Regions from separate parts of the Devosia sp. Z6_126 genome, predicted to be linked through region 1. Evidence: riboswitches for the same ligand, from Rfam matches in the RefSeq annotation. Region 1 holds a riboswitch; the other holds the start of a gene.
What was found. Region 1 has a riboswitch for thiamine pyrophosphate ahead of thiB (thiamine ABC transporter substrate binding subunit). Riboswitches for the same ligand answer to the same signal wherever they lie in the genome.
Positions count from the first base shown of each region.

Region 2: another riboswitch for thiamine pyrophosphate. It lies ahead of AC3YOG_RS11920 (YkoF family thiamine/hydroxymethylpyrimidine-binding protein); the one in region 1 lies ahead of thiB (thiamine ABC transporter substrate binding subunit).

Region 1 covers NZ_JBYUNO010000003.1:442,307-449,962, forward strand. The annotation lists gene AC3YOG_RS14380 (hypothetical protein) at 159-1,142, shown strand; gene AC3YOG_RS14385 (DUF6476 family protein) at 1,139-1,504, opposite strand; gene AC3YOG_RS14390 (RluA family pseudouridine synthase) at 1,503-2,531, shown strand; gene rpoH (RNA polymerase sigma factor RpoH) at 2,754-3,629, shown strand; gene AC3YOG_RS14400 (thiamine diphosphokinase) at 4,269-4,970, opposite strand; TPP riboswitch at 4,996-5,096, shown strand; gene thiB (thiamine ABC transporter substrate binding subunit) at 5,154-6,170, shown strand; gene AC3YOG_RS14410 (ABC transporter permease family protein) at 6,397-7,656, shown strand, end outside.
Region 2 covers NZ_JBYUNO010000002.1:994,154-1,001,809, reverse strand. The annotation lists gene AC3YOG_RS11935 (TSUP family transporter) at 1-684, opposite strand, end outside; gene AC3YOG_RS11930 (NmrA family NAD(P)-binding protein) at 759-1,631, opposite strand; gene AC3YOG_RS11925 (AraC family transcriptional regulator) at 1,742-2,698, shown strand; TPP riboswitch at 2,764-2,876, shown strand; gene AC3YOG_RS11920 (YkoF family thiamine/hydroxymethylpyrimidine-binding protein) at 2,867-3,475, shown strand; gene AC3YOG_RS11915 (ABC transporter permease) at 3,490-4,287, shown strand; gene AC3YOG_RS11910 (ABC transporter ATP-binding protein) at 4,284-5,033, shown strand; gene AC3YOG_RS11905 (ABC transporter substrate-binding protein) at 5,036-6,043, shown strand; gene AC3YOG_RS11900 (LLM class flavin-dependent oxidoreductase) at 6,040-7,344, shown strand; gene AC3YOG_RS11895 (hypothetical protein) at 7,346-7,576, opposite strand; gene AC3YOG_RS11890 (hypothetical protein) at 7,637-7,656, opposite strand, start outside.

The DNA of each region.
Region 1 (7,656 bases):
TTTGGTAGATGCTGCGAGCCGGAGGCGTGCGCCCTCCGGCTTCTTCGTGACGTAGACCACCGGAACCGCTAAGCAATGGCCCAACCACTACCCTTTGCGGCGCTTAAGTCAGCTTCCTGTCGACCGCATCTGGACGGCCTGGTTCCGGAGTTCGCACGATGATGATCGAAAACATCATGTATTTCGCCCTCGGCCTGCTGTTTGCCGGGCTCTTGGCAGTGATCATCCTGCCCGCGGTGTGGAAACGCGCTGTCCGCCTCACCAAAAAGCGCATCGAGGCCGCGACCCCCATCACCCTCGCCGAATTCCGTGCCGACAAGGATCAACTGCGCGCCGAATTCGCCCTCCAAACGCGCCGGCTCGAAACCACAATCGAGGGGCTCCGGGCCCGTCTCGCCGAACAGGTGGGCGAATACAACGACCGGCGTGCCGAATTTGGTGCGATGCGGGCCGAGCGCGACAGCGCCGTCGGCAAGATGAGCGAACTGGAAGCGCGCGAAGCGGCATTGCGCGACCGCGTGCTCGAACTCGAGCGCGAAACCACCGATCTTGCCCAGCAACTGCGCATGCGCGAGCGCGAACTCGAAAACCGCACGGCCGAAATCCAGGCGCTCCGCGATGAATACGCGCAGGCCGCGCTCGAGCAGGCTGCCCTCGAAGAGGCCGCGCTCGAAGAAGCCGAAAGCATCGAGATCGCCCAGGCGCGCATTGCCGAAGCCGGCTCCAGCCTAGACGCCATGGCCGGGCAAACCGCCGCCCAGGCCGATGGCACCATGCCCCCGGCACTTGCCGAAGAGCTCAACCTCGAAGACCAGCTCGGCCAGCTGCATCGTCGTATCAACCATGTGGAAACCACCATCATGGCCGATTGGGATACCGAGCGGCTCGACGAAACCGCCTTGCGCGCCCAGCTCGACGCCATTGCCGCCGATACCAGCCGCATCGTTTACGCCGCCGATACCGAGCCGCCCCAGCAGCCCCCGCCAGCCGAAGAAAGCCTCTTTGATCGCATCCAGCGCTTTGCCGATGGGCGCGAGGAAACCCCTGCCGCGCCACCACCACCTGGGCCTATTGCCACAGCCAGACGCGGCGGCAGCGTCACCGACCGTATGGCAGCGCTGCGCGAAATCCAGGGGCGCTAAAGCCGGGGCGCACCGTCGGCAACGATCTGCACCGAACTGATATGTTCGCCCGTGCCCCGATCGAACAACGCCAGCACCATCGCCCCATCAAGACGATACAGCACATTGATTGCGCCATCACCTGTAGTGGCTGACACGACCTCGGCCCCGGCGGGCACGCTCAGCGTTTGGGCCATGCTGGGCGGCGGTGCGTCGCGCATCACCCGATAGACAATGGCAAAGCCAATCGCCATAAAGCCCAGCAGCAGAATGCCGATGGAGATGCCGAACGACCGGCGCGCCTTTCCCAGCACGGCTTGTGCTTCGGGCGACAACGGCTCGGCATCTTGGCCCACCGGGCCGGTATTTGAAGGATCGCTCATGGAACACCTAACCGCTGACGACTTCGAGGGCGACGAAGTCCAATTCACTATCACTGCCGAACAGGCCGGCGGCCGGCTCGATGCCGTTCTGGCCAAGGCACACCCGGCGCTCAGCCGCAGCCGCCTCAAGGACCTGATCCTGGGCGGGGCCGTATCCCTTAACGGCCAGCCGATCAGCGAGCCCAAATATCGCGTAACGGCCGGCGAAACAATCACCCTCCTCGCCCCGCCGCCCGAAGATCCCGAGCCCAAGCCCGAAAACATCCCCCTCGATATCCTCTATGAGGATGATCAGCTGATCGTGGTCAACAAGCCCGTCGGCATGGTGGTCCACCCCGCTCCCGGCAGCCCTTCCGGCACCCTGGTCAACGCGCTGATCTATCATTGCGGCGCGAGCCTGCAGGGCATTGGTGGCGTGCGCCGGCCCGGCATCGTTCATCGCCTCGATCGCGACACCTCAGGGGTCATGGTCGCGGCCAAGACCGATCTGGCCCACCAGCATCTGTCCGCGCAATTTGCCGATCATGGTCGCACCGGCCCGCTGCATCGCGCCTATCTCGCCTATGTCTGGGGGTCCACTGAAACCGCCAAGGGCACGGTTGAAGCGCCCCTCGGGCGCGACGCCAATAATCGGCTCAAGCAGGCCGTGCGCAAGGACGGCCGCGAAGCCATCACGCATTACATGGTCGAGCAGCGCTTTGGCGGCGATGGCTGGGACATCACCCGCATCCAGTGCCAGCTGGAAACCGGCCGCACCCACCAGATCCGCGTCCACATGGCTCATATCGGCCACCCCCTGGTTTCCGACACCGTTTATGCCTCGGGCTACGCCACCAAGATCAACCGCCTGCCTCCCGAGGTCGCCGCACCCATTGTTGCGCTAGGCCGGCAGGCCCTCCATGCCGCCGAGCTCGGCTTTGAGCATCCCGTGACCGGAGAGGAAATGTTCTTTGAAGCCCCGCTCCCGCCCGACCTTGTGGCGCTCGAGGAAGCGCTCGAGCCCTATGACAAGGCCTTCGCCCGCTAGGATCTGCGGGGGCCGGTAACCGAGAAGTGCGGGCGGGCCCTCCCCTAATGCCCGCACCACGGGCAACCCTTGCGCTGCCTGCACCGTTCGTCTGCATTCGGCGGCCTTACAATTGCGGCAATACGCCATATATTATGACCTGACTTCTTCCGCCGGGCCGCCAGGACGGCCGAAGATCGATCCGCCCGCCTGTGCGGGGGAATAAGTAAAAGGGGTGCATAAATGGCCCAGACCAATCTGCCTGTGCTTTCTGCCGAAGGAGGCTTGAGCCGCTATCTTCAGGAAATTCGCAAGTTCCCCATGCTGGAACCCGATGAAGAATTCATGCTGGCCAAGCGCTACAAGGAGCACGCCGATCCGGCCGCTGCTCAACGGCTTATTACGTCCCACCTGCGCCTGGTTGCCAAGATCGCCATGGGCTATCGCGGCTATGGCCTGCCCATTGCCGAGGTGATCTCGGAAGGCAATGTCGGGCTCATGCATGCGGTCAAGCGGTTCGAGCCCGACAAGGGCTTCCGCCTTGCGACCTATGCGATGTGGTGGATTCGTGCTGCGATCCAGGAATATGTCCTGCGCTCCTGGTCGCTGGTGAAAATCGGCACCACCGCTGCCCAGAAGCGGCTGTTCTTCAACCTGCGCAAGGTGAAGGGCCAGATCGCCGCGCTCGACGATGGCTCGCTCCATCCCGACCAGATCAAGCAGATCGCGACCACCCTCAATGTGACCGAGGATGACGTGGTCTCGATGAATGCGCGCTTGTCGGGCGATGCCTCGCTCAATTCGCCGATGCGCGCCGATGAAGGCTCCTCCGAATGGCAGGACTGGCTCGTCGACGACACGCCCAGCCAGGAAACTGCCCTTGGTGAAAGCGAGGAATATTCCGAACGCATGGGTCTGTTGACCAATGCCATGGATGTTCTCAACGATCGTGAGCGCGCCATCTTCCAGGCTCGCCGCCTGCAGGAAGATCCGCTGACCCTCGAAGAGCTGGCCCAGCAATACGATGTCAGCCGCGAGCGCATCCGCCAGATCGAAGTGCGCGCCTTCGAAAAAGTGCAAGACGCCGTTCGCGAAGCTGCCCGCTCCAACGCCGCATAAGGCTGGACCGCCGCAAGCAACCAATGCAGCCCTCGGTTTCCCCCGAGGGCTTTTTTACGCCTGCGAGCCCCGCCACCGATGCCAACCTGGCCTTGAGCCCGGGGCCCATCGAGCCTCCGGCATACTCATGGCCACCCCAAAAGCCCTTACCCTCCGGAGCCCTCATGGTGAGGTGCGCAGCGAAGCGCAGCCTGGAGCCACGAGGGCTCGGGAAGCGTGGAATGAGCGGGAATGTGCCGGAGCCCTCATGGTGAGGTGCGAAGCGGAGCGCAGCCTCGAACCACGAGGGCGGCCATCACCACCCCACAAACTTATCCCCGCCCCCGAAAACCTCAGGCACAATCCCCCTTGTTCCCGGGCAAGCTGCGCGGTCGCGACGAACGGTCGGTGCGGGAATATCGGATGGGTTTGGGGTCGCCCAAGCTCCTTCGGGACGAGGATGATCCGGGACCGATTTCATCCCCCGGTCCATGAAGCTTCAGGGCTTCTGGCGTTTGGCACGGGTCTAGCCACGGACGGTCCTCACCGAAGAGTCTCCGATGGAGCATGGGGCGAAGCTTGCTTCACCTTCTACTTCCCGCCGGACGACCGGCACCGAGGCGAACTTCGCCCCATGTCGCAGCACCAACCGCAGGGTCATCAGACCCGGGCGGGATTTTGGCACGCCTTAACGAGATCCCAGAGCCGCGCCTTGGGCAGGATCAGCAGCCACGGCACCCGCTCAGCCGGCACGATCTCGATCCGACCCCCAAGGCCCGCATTGGAGGTGCCGATCAGCCCGCCCGGCGCCAGCTGCAGGCCATCCATCGGATAGAGCAGCCCCTGCGAGCGCTCGAACCCGATCGGCACCAGCGGATGGATCGACACCCGCTCCCCGGCCGCCGCCTCAAAGGCAATCGGCCCCACTACCGCCAACGCCACATCGATCTCGTCCACCAGCAACAAGTGCCGCTCGGGGGCATATTGCAGCACCGCGCTCAGTGCCGCGAGCGTATGGTCGAGCCGCTTGCCCGTCATGCCCAGCGCCAGCGTCACCGGCGCTTGCGTTGAGCGCAGTGCCTTCTGGAAATCGGTGGTCACCTGCTCGGGCAGGTGCAACACCCGGGTGCGCCGCTCCCAGCCGGCGCGATCCTGGAGCGAATCGAGATCCCCGATGATCGCCGCAGGCACCAGCCCTGCCGCCCCGATCGCATCCGCCCCGCCATCGGCCCCGATCAGCGTCACTCCCGCCGCCGCGAGGTCACGCAGGGTTTGGCTCTCCACCGCCCCGCCGCCCACAATGGCGATCGGTCCGGCAAAGCGCAGGGGCGCGTCGGCAGCTGGGCTGAAATTCTCTTGCACTTGGGGGGCGCTCTTATAAGATCACGGCGTCTCGCTGGGGTGTTCCGGGTCAAGCCGGAGCTGAGAATTACCCATTGAACCTGAACCAGGTCATGCTGGCGGAGGAAGTTCGAGATGGCAAGGGCATCTCGTGCCCGCCATTGACACCCATCCCTTCACTCATGGCCGCACACCAATGAAGGGATGACCATCTTGGTCCACACCACTCACCTGGCGCTTGCGGTCCTTTTCGGACTGGCCGCCTCGCCCGCCTTGGCCCAAACCGCACCCGCGCTCACCATCTATACCTATGATGGCTTTGCCGCCGAATGGGGCCCCGGCCCCCAGCTCGCCGAAGGCTTTGAAGCCCAATGCGGCGGCTGCACTGTCGAGTTCATCGCCGCCGATTCCTCCATCGGCGCCCTGCGCCGCGTCCAGCTTGAAGGCGCCACCACCCCGGCCGACCTCATCGTCGGTCTCGACGTCGCCACCGCCGGGGAAGCCCGCGCCACCGGCCTCTTTGCCGATCACACTCTGGAGCTGGGCGATCTCGCCCTCCCCGAGCCCTGGACCGATCCGCAATTCGTGCCGGTCGACTACGCCCATTTCGCCTTTGTCTACGACACCGACCGCACCGCCACCCCGCCCGCCTCCTTCGAGGAGTTGATCGCGCTCCCCGACGGCCTCAAGATCGTCATCCAGGACCCGCGCTCGGCCACCCCCGGCCTTGGTCTCGTGCTCTGGATCAAGGCCGCCTATGGCGACCGTGCCCCCGAAATCTGGGCCGGCCTCAAGCCCCATATCCTCGCCGTCACCCGCGACTGGTCGGAAAGCTATAATCTCTTCCTGACCGGCGAAGCCGATATGGCGCTCTCCTACACCACCTCGCCCGCCTACCACATCGTCGATGAAGACGACGACACCATCAAGGCGGCGCTGTTTGATGAGGGCCATATCGTGCAGGTCGAGGTCGCCGGCATGCTCGCCTCCACCGACCAGCCCGAGCTCGCCCGTCAGTTCCTGGCCTACCTCGCCTCCCCCGCCGCCCAGGCGATCATCCCCACCACCAACTGGATGTTCCCTGTGATCGACCTCGGCGCCGACCTCAACCCCGCCTTCGGCACCCTCCCGCAACCCGCCAAAACCCTGACGATCAGCGACACCGACCTCGAAGCCAACCGCGCCGCCTGGATCGACGAAATGCTCGCCGCCATCCAGTAGGAATCAGGACAGCCACAAGCTTCGAACCCCTCAGTGTGCCTCCCGTCCCCCTTGAGCGGAGGCACACTGAGGGGGGCGATCAAGGGAACACAGTCCCTGATAGCCACACCACGACTCTCCGCCATCCCAGCGCCATCAGCCGACGTCCCCTCCCCCTTGAGGGGAGGGACAGGGTGGGGGTTCAGGCCCATCAACCCGCTCCAAGGCTAGCGCCAACCACCGGACCATGACCCTCCCACCCCGCCCCTTGCGCATCGCCACCGCTTGCCTCCTCGCGCTTGCCATCGCCGGGCTGATTGCTCTCGTCCTCTGGTCCATTCTCGCCGCCGCCACCGATGCCGCCGCCACCAGCCGCATCGATATTGCCCACCTCCTGCGCATGACCTCCATCCAGGCCGGGCTAACCACCGTGCTTTCCTTGCTGCTCGGCACGGCATTGGCCTGGTCGCTCAATCGTCTGCGCTTCCCCGGACGCGATCTCCTCGTCGCCTTCTTTGCCTCCGCCATCGTCACCCCCGGCATGGTCGTGGCCTTCGGGCTCCTCGCCATCTGGGGCCGCAACGGCTGGATTAATCGCGCTGCCGAAGCCGTGCTCGGCTTCCCCTTGGGCAATCCCGCCTATGGGCTCGGCGGCATTCTCTTTGCCCATGTCATTCTCGATGGTGCCTTTGCCGCGCGCATCATCCTCGCCCGTCTCGACGCCATTCCCGCCGCCCGCCTCAAGACCGGCCAGTCCCTGGCCCTCTCCGCCTGGCAGCGCTTCACCCTCATCGATTGGCCCGCCCTGCGCGGCACTCTGCCGGGGCTCGGGGCCATCATATTTCTCCTCGCCTTCACCAGCTTCCCTATAGTGCTGCTGCTGGGCGGTGGCCCCGCCAACCAAACGCTGGAGGTCGCCATCTACGCCGCTGTCCGCCAGGATTTCGATCTCGCCGGCGCCGTGCGCCTCGCCCTGACGCAAATCGCTGTTTGCTCGGTGGTGATCCTCGCCGCCTCGGCCCTTGCGCCCGTACCCACCGCCTTTGGTTCTTCCCCCGCCACCACCTGGCGCGACGGTCCCGCCAGCCGCCTGCTGCAATGGCTGGTGCTGGCTACGGCAACCCTCTGCTTCGGCCTGCCCTTGCTCTCCGTGCTGGTGGATGGCCTCGGCGCTGGTCTCGGCAGCCTCCTGGCCCAGCCGAGCTTCTGGTGGTCGCTCCTCACCAGCCTCCTTATCGGCAGCGCCTCCGCACTCCTCACGCTGCTTCTGGCGCTTGCCCTCGCCCTTGGCCGCGGCGCCACCGGCAGCCCGCCGCTGCGCACGCTCCTGGGCATCCCGGCCTATGCCTATCTCGCCGTGCCCGCCGTAGTGCTGTCGTTGGGCTTCTTCCTTCTGGTCCGCAATCTCGGGGTCGCGCCCGCAGCAGCAGCCCCCGCAGTCGTGATCCTTGCCAATAGCCTCCTCGCCCTGCCCTTTGCCATGGCCACCCTGGCGCCTCTCCTCGAA
Region 2 (7,656 bases), on a different contig from region 1:
CAGCGTGAGAACCGCAAATGGCGGCGGCCAGCGTTTTGCGGCATAGGTGGTGGCGGTAACCACGGGCGCCGCCAACAGCGCCCACCAACTTGCCTCATAGGGGAAGCTGCCGGTCAAGCCGACCAAGGAGAGCCGGAACAAGGCGTTGACGCCAAAGATCAGCACCAAGGTGTCCCTGATGGCGGCCGCTGGCAGGGGTTGGCGATAGAAGTGATAGATCAAGGGCGGTCCGGCGGTGGAGAACATCCCGCCCAGAAAGCCGCCCAATGCACCCACCAGGACGAACGAACCCGAAGAAGACCGGTTGGGCAGCGGATGAGGCTGCAGGATCAACTGGATGCTGGCACCAACAATGACGGCGCCCAGCAGCAGGCGTAGTCCGTCCAGATTGGCGTCCGCCAGCCATTCGAGCATGAAATAACCCAGCACCACCAAAAGGAGGCTGGCGCCAATGGCGAGGCGAAACTCGCTCCAGGCCACGTTACGCCAGCCTCGGGCCAACACCTGAGTTGCATTGACCACCGTGAGGATGCTCACGATCACCGCGGCTTCGGGCAGGGGCAGCAGCCCGAGAATGCCGATACCGCCCATCATCAACAGGCCAAAGGCAAAGCCCGTCAGCGTCTGCACATAAGCGGCAGCGCCGGCAAGGACCAAGAGCATGGCGACATTCAACGGGTCCATTACCAGCCTGCAAACAGAATCAACGCCCGGGATAATAGCTGCATTCCCCGGGCGTGGCGCCGTGAGGCGGCAAATCACCGACTGATCGCTGCTCTCTGGACTTCGTTCTGCGCAACTGGGACGGCGAAGCGCCAGGCATTGTCAGCCAGATAATCGACGAGCCGCCGGCCCGGTCGCCCGGTGAGTTGGCTGAAATCGTCAGTAACCTGGCTGAAATGACCCGCGAGAGTGGCAGTAAAGATCGGCAGCATCTGTTCGACCAGAGCTGGCGCCAGTTTCATGCGCCCCGACTCGCGCTTGAACTGCGCCTTGTCGACACCCTCGTAGGTGACGGTGCGGCCGCTGATCGCGGAAAGCGCCGCTGCGGCTTCGGCATAGCCCAGGCTGTCGGGGCCAGTCAGGTTGAAAGCCCGCCCATCCGCAACTGCCTGGGTCAAAGCGACAGCGGCAGCTTCGGCGATGTCGCGCGCATCAATCAAGCTGGTCGTGGCATCGCCCGCGGGAAGCGCAAGCCGGCCAAGCTCCATGATGCCGGCGTGCCAGCGCCCGTGGAAATTGTCGAGGAACCAGTTTGGGCGCAGGATCGCGTAGGGCGCGCCTGAGCTTTCGATCTGCCGCTCCAGTTGCCGCAGCGGAATGGCGTCATTGGCATCCACCCCCAGAGCTGATTGCAACACCAACTTAATGCCGCGCCGCGCTGCGGCCTCGACGAAGGGGCCAAGCAGTAAATGTGGTTCGGCCGAGGTCGGAACGACGAGGTAAGCCGCATCGGTTCCGGCAAGCGCCGCTTCAAAAGTCCGGGCCTGACTATAGTCCAGCAGCACTGTGTTGGCGTCACCTCCTCGCCTTGTGCCAATTTTGACGCTGTGCCCGGCGATCAGCAGCCGATTGGCCAGGTGCTGCCCAACTGTGCCGGTTCCGGCCGCAACAAGTATGGTCTTGAACATCGCGTTCTCCTTTATAACCAGGAGAAAGATGGCGCGCCCTGAGAGGACAAGCCATGTGAGCCGATCTCCCCTTTCTTGCAGATCGTCTTGAAAAGGTGCAGGAGAGCGGCATGAATGTGCTTGATCAATGGATCCGCATGTACGCCCGCAGCCGGATGACCCTCGTCCGCAGCCGGATGGTTGAGCCTTGGGGCTTCCGGCTCGATCCGGGGGCAATGATCGCCTTTCACCTCGTCTGGCAGGGGACCGCTTGGCTTCGCCGGGCTGGCGAAGCGCCACTCCGGCTGGAAGAGGGTGATCTGGTGGTCCTGAGTGATGGAAAGGCCCACGATCTCGTGGCCAGCCCCAAGGGCGAGGCGCCCCCCGTCAGCCAGTTCGTGCAACAAGGATTTGATGTCACCAGCCAGTCTCCTGACGCGGTGATCTTTTGCGGGCGCTTCCAGGTGGATGGCACGCGGCGGCTGGGACAATCGGCGCTACCGCCCTGCATTCACCTGCCCGCGGCGGAGCTCCGCAAGGACCATGGCATTTTCCCGATCGTACTGCTGCTGGCCGAGGAACTGGAGCACCAGGGCTTGGGCAATGAAAGCCTGGTGGAAAGTCTTGCCGACAGTCTGCTGGTTTACGTGCTGCGCCGTGCAGCCGAGCGCGCCGGGCATTCCGCCGGATGGCTGCCGGCAATGAAGGATCCCAACCTTGCCAAGGTGTTCCGGGCGATCCATGCCGATCCCGCCGCCAAATGGACTGTCGAGGGCATGGCGAAGGTGGCGGGGCTGTCGCGCGCTGCCTTTGCCAGACGATTCCATGACCGGGCGGGAGAGCCGCCATTGACCTATCTCAAAGGCTGGAGGCTGACTCTGGCCGCCAGAAAGCTCGCCAGTGGCCCCACTTCGGTAGGGTCACTGGCGAGCGAAGCCGGCTACGCCTCGGAGGCGGCTTTCACGCGGGCGTTCAAGGACTATCACGGCCTCGCCCCCCGGGCTTATCTGCAGACGCTCCAAAGTGGCGCGCGCTTGCCTGATGGACAAGCAATCCAGGAACTGCGTCAAGCATCGCAAAGCGCCTGATCCAAGATCAACTCCGCCAATACAGACATGTGCTTGCATTTGCCGGCGATGCTGCCCTATGCTGGCCCTATCCACAGGGGTGCTCCGTATGGTCGGGGCTGAGATGAGGGCGGCAAGCCTTCGGACCCTATAGCTGATCTGGGTAATACCAGCGGAGCGAGGCGGGCCATGTTCTCAGGCGCACAGATTTCCCTTTATCCAATGACCGGCGACTTTGTCGGCGTGATCATGAACGCGCTGGGTGCGCTCGATCCCTATCGTGAACGCTTGCGCATCGAGACCGATGACATCTCGACCCTGTTGGTCGGTCCGCCCGAAGTGCTGTTTCCGGCCATGCGCGATCTGTTCAGTGCCGCCGCGCGTGCCGGCACCCATTGCGTGCTTTCGGCGACAATCTCGCGCGGCTGCCCGGGTGAGCCCGATGATGCCATCTGTCAGTCCAACTTGTTCGAGGGGCCGGCTGCGCCTCTTGAGGAGCGGCGCGCCAGTGCGCTTACGGCAGTGCAGGATGCGCCCGACATCGGCGTCTTCGGGGTGGCCCAATTGTCTCTCTATGTGATGGGACAGGGCCATCACATGGACGAAATCTATGGCTGCGTCGACTTCCTCAAACAGTCGGGCACCTTCGAAAAGTCCAAGCATTTCGCCACCAAGCTCAATGGCGACACCGGTGCGCTGTTCGCCACGATCGAGCAGGCCTTTTGCCGGTTTGGACCGCCCGAGGGACATGTCACCATCGACCTGACCGTGTCGGCCAACAGCCCCAGCGCGCGCTGAGCGGAAGGTCTGGCATGGCGCAGTTGTTCTCCTTCGGGCGCCTTGTCGCCCGGTTTCTCAGTCACGCAGGGCCCGCCGTGTTTTCGGTGGTGACCCTGATCCTGGCCTGGGAAGCTTATGTGCAGCTTTCCGGCATCTCGCCAACGGCGTTGCCGGCGCCATCCCGCATTGTAGTTCAGGGCTACCAGAACCGGGACGCGCTGGCCGAGCACACATTAGCGACCTTGCAGGCCACCATTCTGGGTTTCGGCTGCTCGCTCTGCGCCGCATTGCTGTTTTCGGTCGTGGTGGACTTCTTTCGCCCGGTACGGCGGGCGTTGTTTCCGGTGTTCATCATCACGCAGACCCTGCCGCTGGTCGCCATCGCGCCGCTGATCGTGCTCTGGTTCGGCTTCGGGCTGACGCCCAAGATCGTGCTGGTCGCGCTGGTCACGTTTTTCCCAATGCTGGTGGCGCTGGTGCAGGGCTATGACTCCACCGACCGCGATATCGAGGCGCTGCTGGCGTCCATGGGAGCCTCGCGCTGGCGCCGGTTCAGGATGGCGCGGCTGCCTTCGGCCTTGCCTTATTTCTTTGCCGGGCTGCGCATTTCCATCACCTATGCCGTAGTCGGGGCGATCTTTGCCGAATATGCCGGGGCGGTCCGGGGCTTGGGCATCTATATTCTCAATGCCAAGAACAATTTTCGCCCCGACCTGGTGCTGGCCGCCGTCCTCGTCAGCGCGACGCTGACCCTGCTCCTGTTTGGCGCTACCGTCTTGGTGCAGCGGCTGACGATGCCCTGGACCCGCTTGGCGCAGAGGCGCCCATGACCACGCCCAGGCTTGAACTGCGCAACTTGGGCAAGAGCTTTGGCGATTCCGAAGTTCTGGCCGACATCAACTTGAGCGTTGGAGCAGGAGAGTTCGTTTCGATCCTCGGCCCTTCCGGCGCTGGTAAATCCACCATCCTACAGCTGCTGACCGGAGCGGTGTCCACTGATGGTGGGGAAATGCTGTTTGATGGCGCGCCACTCGCCCCGAAGAGCCACCCCTTTGCCTTCATGCCGCAACGCGATGCGCTGATGCCGTGGCGGTGGATCATCGACAATGCCACGCTTGGCCTTGAGGTGGCGGGCATGACGCGCAAGGCGGCGCGGGCGGCAGTCCAGCCGCTGTTTGCTGAGTTTGGTTTGGCCGGATTTGAAAACCATTACCCCGCGCAGCTTTCCGGCGGCATGCGGCAGCGTGCAGCGCTGCTGCGCACAGTGGTGCAGCATAAATCCATGCTGCTGCTAGACGAGCCTTTCGGGGCCCTGGATGCCCTGACCCGCACGCGAATGCAGCGCTGGCTGGCTGGGATGTGGACGCGCCATCGCTGGACCGTGTTGCTGATCACCCACGATGTCCGCGAAGCAGTGCTGTTGTCCGACCGGATCTACCTGTTGTCGCCGCGCCCGGCGCAGATCGTGCGCCGTATCGACGTGCCGCTCGAGCATCCGCGACCCCCAGCAGGGTCGCCCGTCATCGCTCAAATCGAAGCCGATATCCTGCAGACTTTGTTTGAACCGGAGGAATAATCATGCCGCTTTCGCGCCTGCTGCTGATCCTTGGCCTTGCCGCCGCCCTCGCCAGTCCACCCGCACTGGCCCAGGCGGTGCCGGTGACCATGGCGCTGGACTGGACGCCCAACACCAACCATGTCGGCCTGTTTGTTGCCCAAGCCAAGGGCTTTTATGAGGAGGCGGGGGTCGCAGTTGAGATCCTGCCTTATTCCGACACTTCCGCTGGCACGCTCGTGGCCAATGGGGTGGCAGATTTCGGTATTCTTGGCTCCATCGGGCTGTTCACCCAGCACACGGCCGGGGTCGATCTGGTCGCGACTTATGCACTGGTGCAGACCGAAACGGGGCGCCTGGTGTTCAACGGCGACCGGCAGGATATCCAAAGCCCCAAGGACCTCGACGGCAAGACTTATGCCGGCTTTGGCAGCGACTGGGAGAATGCCCTGATTAGCACGATCATCCGCGCCGATGGCGGCCGGGGGGAATTCCAGACGGTCACCCTGGGCACTTCGGCCTATGAAGCGCTGGCCAACGGCGCGGTGGATTTCACCCTCGAAGTTTATACCTGGGAAGGCGTCAAGGCGGAGCGAGACGGTCGCCCACAACGTGCCTTTCGCTATGCCGATTGGGGCGTGCCCGACCAGCACACCAACTTCATCGGCACCACTGGCGCCTTTTTGGCTGAGCACCCGGACACGGCCCAGGCGTTCCTTGGCGCGAGCCAGCGCGGTTACGCCTATGCCGTCGCCCATCCCGACGAGGCGACCGATATTCTGGTCGCAGCCAATAGCGACGCGCTGCTGGACCGGGACTTTGTGCGCGCGTCCCTGCAGGCGCTGATCGATGGGCACTACCTGCAGGCCGAGAATGGGGCCGTGGGCGTCATCAACCCCGCCAAGATGGAGGCGATGGGCACGTTCCTGTTTGAAGCCGGCATCCTCAAGGATGGCGACGGCAATCCTCTAGCCGCCAAGCCCGACTTCTCCGGCTACTATACCAGCGCCTATGTGGAAGCTGCGCCGTGACGGCAAGGCGGCGCATGGGGCTCAACGCGGTGATCTTTGGGCTGGGGAGTCACGAAGCAGGCTGGCGCATGCCTGAAAGCAATGCGTTGGCCTCGACCGATCTGGGCTATTGGACCGACATCGCTTGTCGGGCTGAAGCGGGTGGGTTCGATGCTTTGTTTCTGGGCGATGTGCTGGCGCTGCAGCAAAGCGCCGACCGGCACCTCTCGGACGCGATGGACCCCTTCATCATCCTTTCGGCGCTGGCCGCAGTGACCGAGCGGATCGGGCTAATCGGCACGGCTTCGACCAGCTTTGATCATCCCTTTCATCTCGCCCGCCGCTTTGCTTCCCTCGATCACCTCAGCGGTGGCCGGGCGGGCTGGAATATCGTCACCTCCTCCAATGCGCTTGAGGCCCACAATTTTGGGCTCGACGCCATGCCTGACCATGGCGAGCGCTATGCGCGGGCCGCAGATGTCACCGCGGCTGTGCTGGCACTTTGGAGTTCCTGGCAGGCCGATGCCCGGATCGCGGACAAGCAGGCGGGCCGCTATCTTGATCTCGCAAAGGTTCGGACAGTAGATCATCACGGTCAGTTCGTGCGAACCCGCGGGCCGCTGAACGTGCCGCGCTCGCCGCAGGGCCGCCCTTTGCTGGCGCAGGCCGGCGCCTCTGAGGCCGGGCGTGATTTCGCGGCGCGCTATGCCGATCTGGTGTTCACGGTTCAGGCCGATCTTGCCGAGGCGCAACTGTTTTATCGCGACATGAAGGCAAGGGCTTCCCGCCACGGCCGGCCACCGGAAAGCCTGCTGATTTACCCTGGCATCGTGCCTATTGCTGCCCGGACGCGGGCGCAGGCGGAAGAGCGCTTGGTGCAGTTGAATGGGTTCATGGTGCCTGAGCACGCGCTGGCCAAGCTCTCCGAGTTCCTGGGCACCGACTTGTCTGCGGCACAGCTGGATGACCCCCTGCCTCCTTTTGTCGGGGCAGGGGCTCCCAGCCAGTCGAGCCAAAGCCGCGTGGCTGTTTTGGTGGGCATCGCCAAACGAGAGGGGCTCACCCTGCGGCAGTTGCTGATGCGCCTTGCCAGCGGTCGAGGGCACCTGCTGGCGGTCGGAACGGGCGCCGAGATCGCGGCGACCATGCAAGACTGGTTCGACCAAGGGGCCGCGGACGGCTTCAACGTGATGGCACCGTTGATGCCGGCCGATCTGCAGAGCTTTGTGGATCTGGTGATACCAGAGCTCACGGCATCGGGCCTGTTTACCGCAAGCGGGGAAACGCTGCTGCGGCAGCGCGTCCAACTCGGTCCGGCATAGGTCAGTCCACCGCCTGCCGGTGCAGGCTCTTGGTGTAGAGCCGGTACATCGACAACGTTCCGGCGGCTTCAAGGTAAACCTTGGCCCGCAGGTCCCGCAATTGCCCGCCGCGTTGCAGCACCAGTCCCAGCGCCAGCCGCGCTGCTTCCTCGGGCGTCGCGGCGACCTGGATAAACTCTTCCGGTGCGCCTTCTGTCGGGGCGCAATCTACGACGCGATATTTCTTACTCAAACCCAGCACTCAGACGCATATCGGCGGCTCCCTTCGTATTGACCATTGCTGTTGGGACTGTCACCGAGGACCTGCTGACA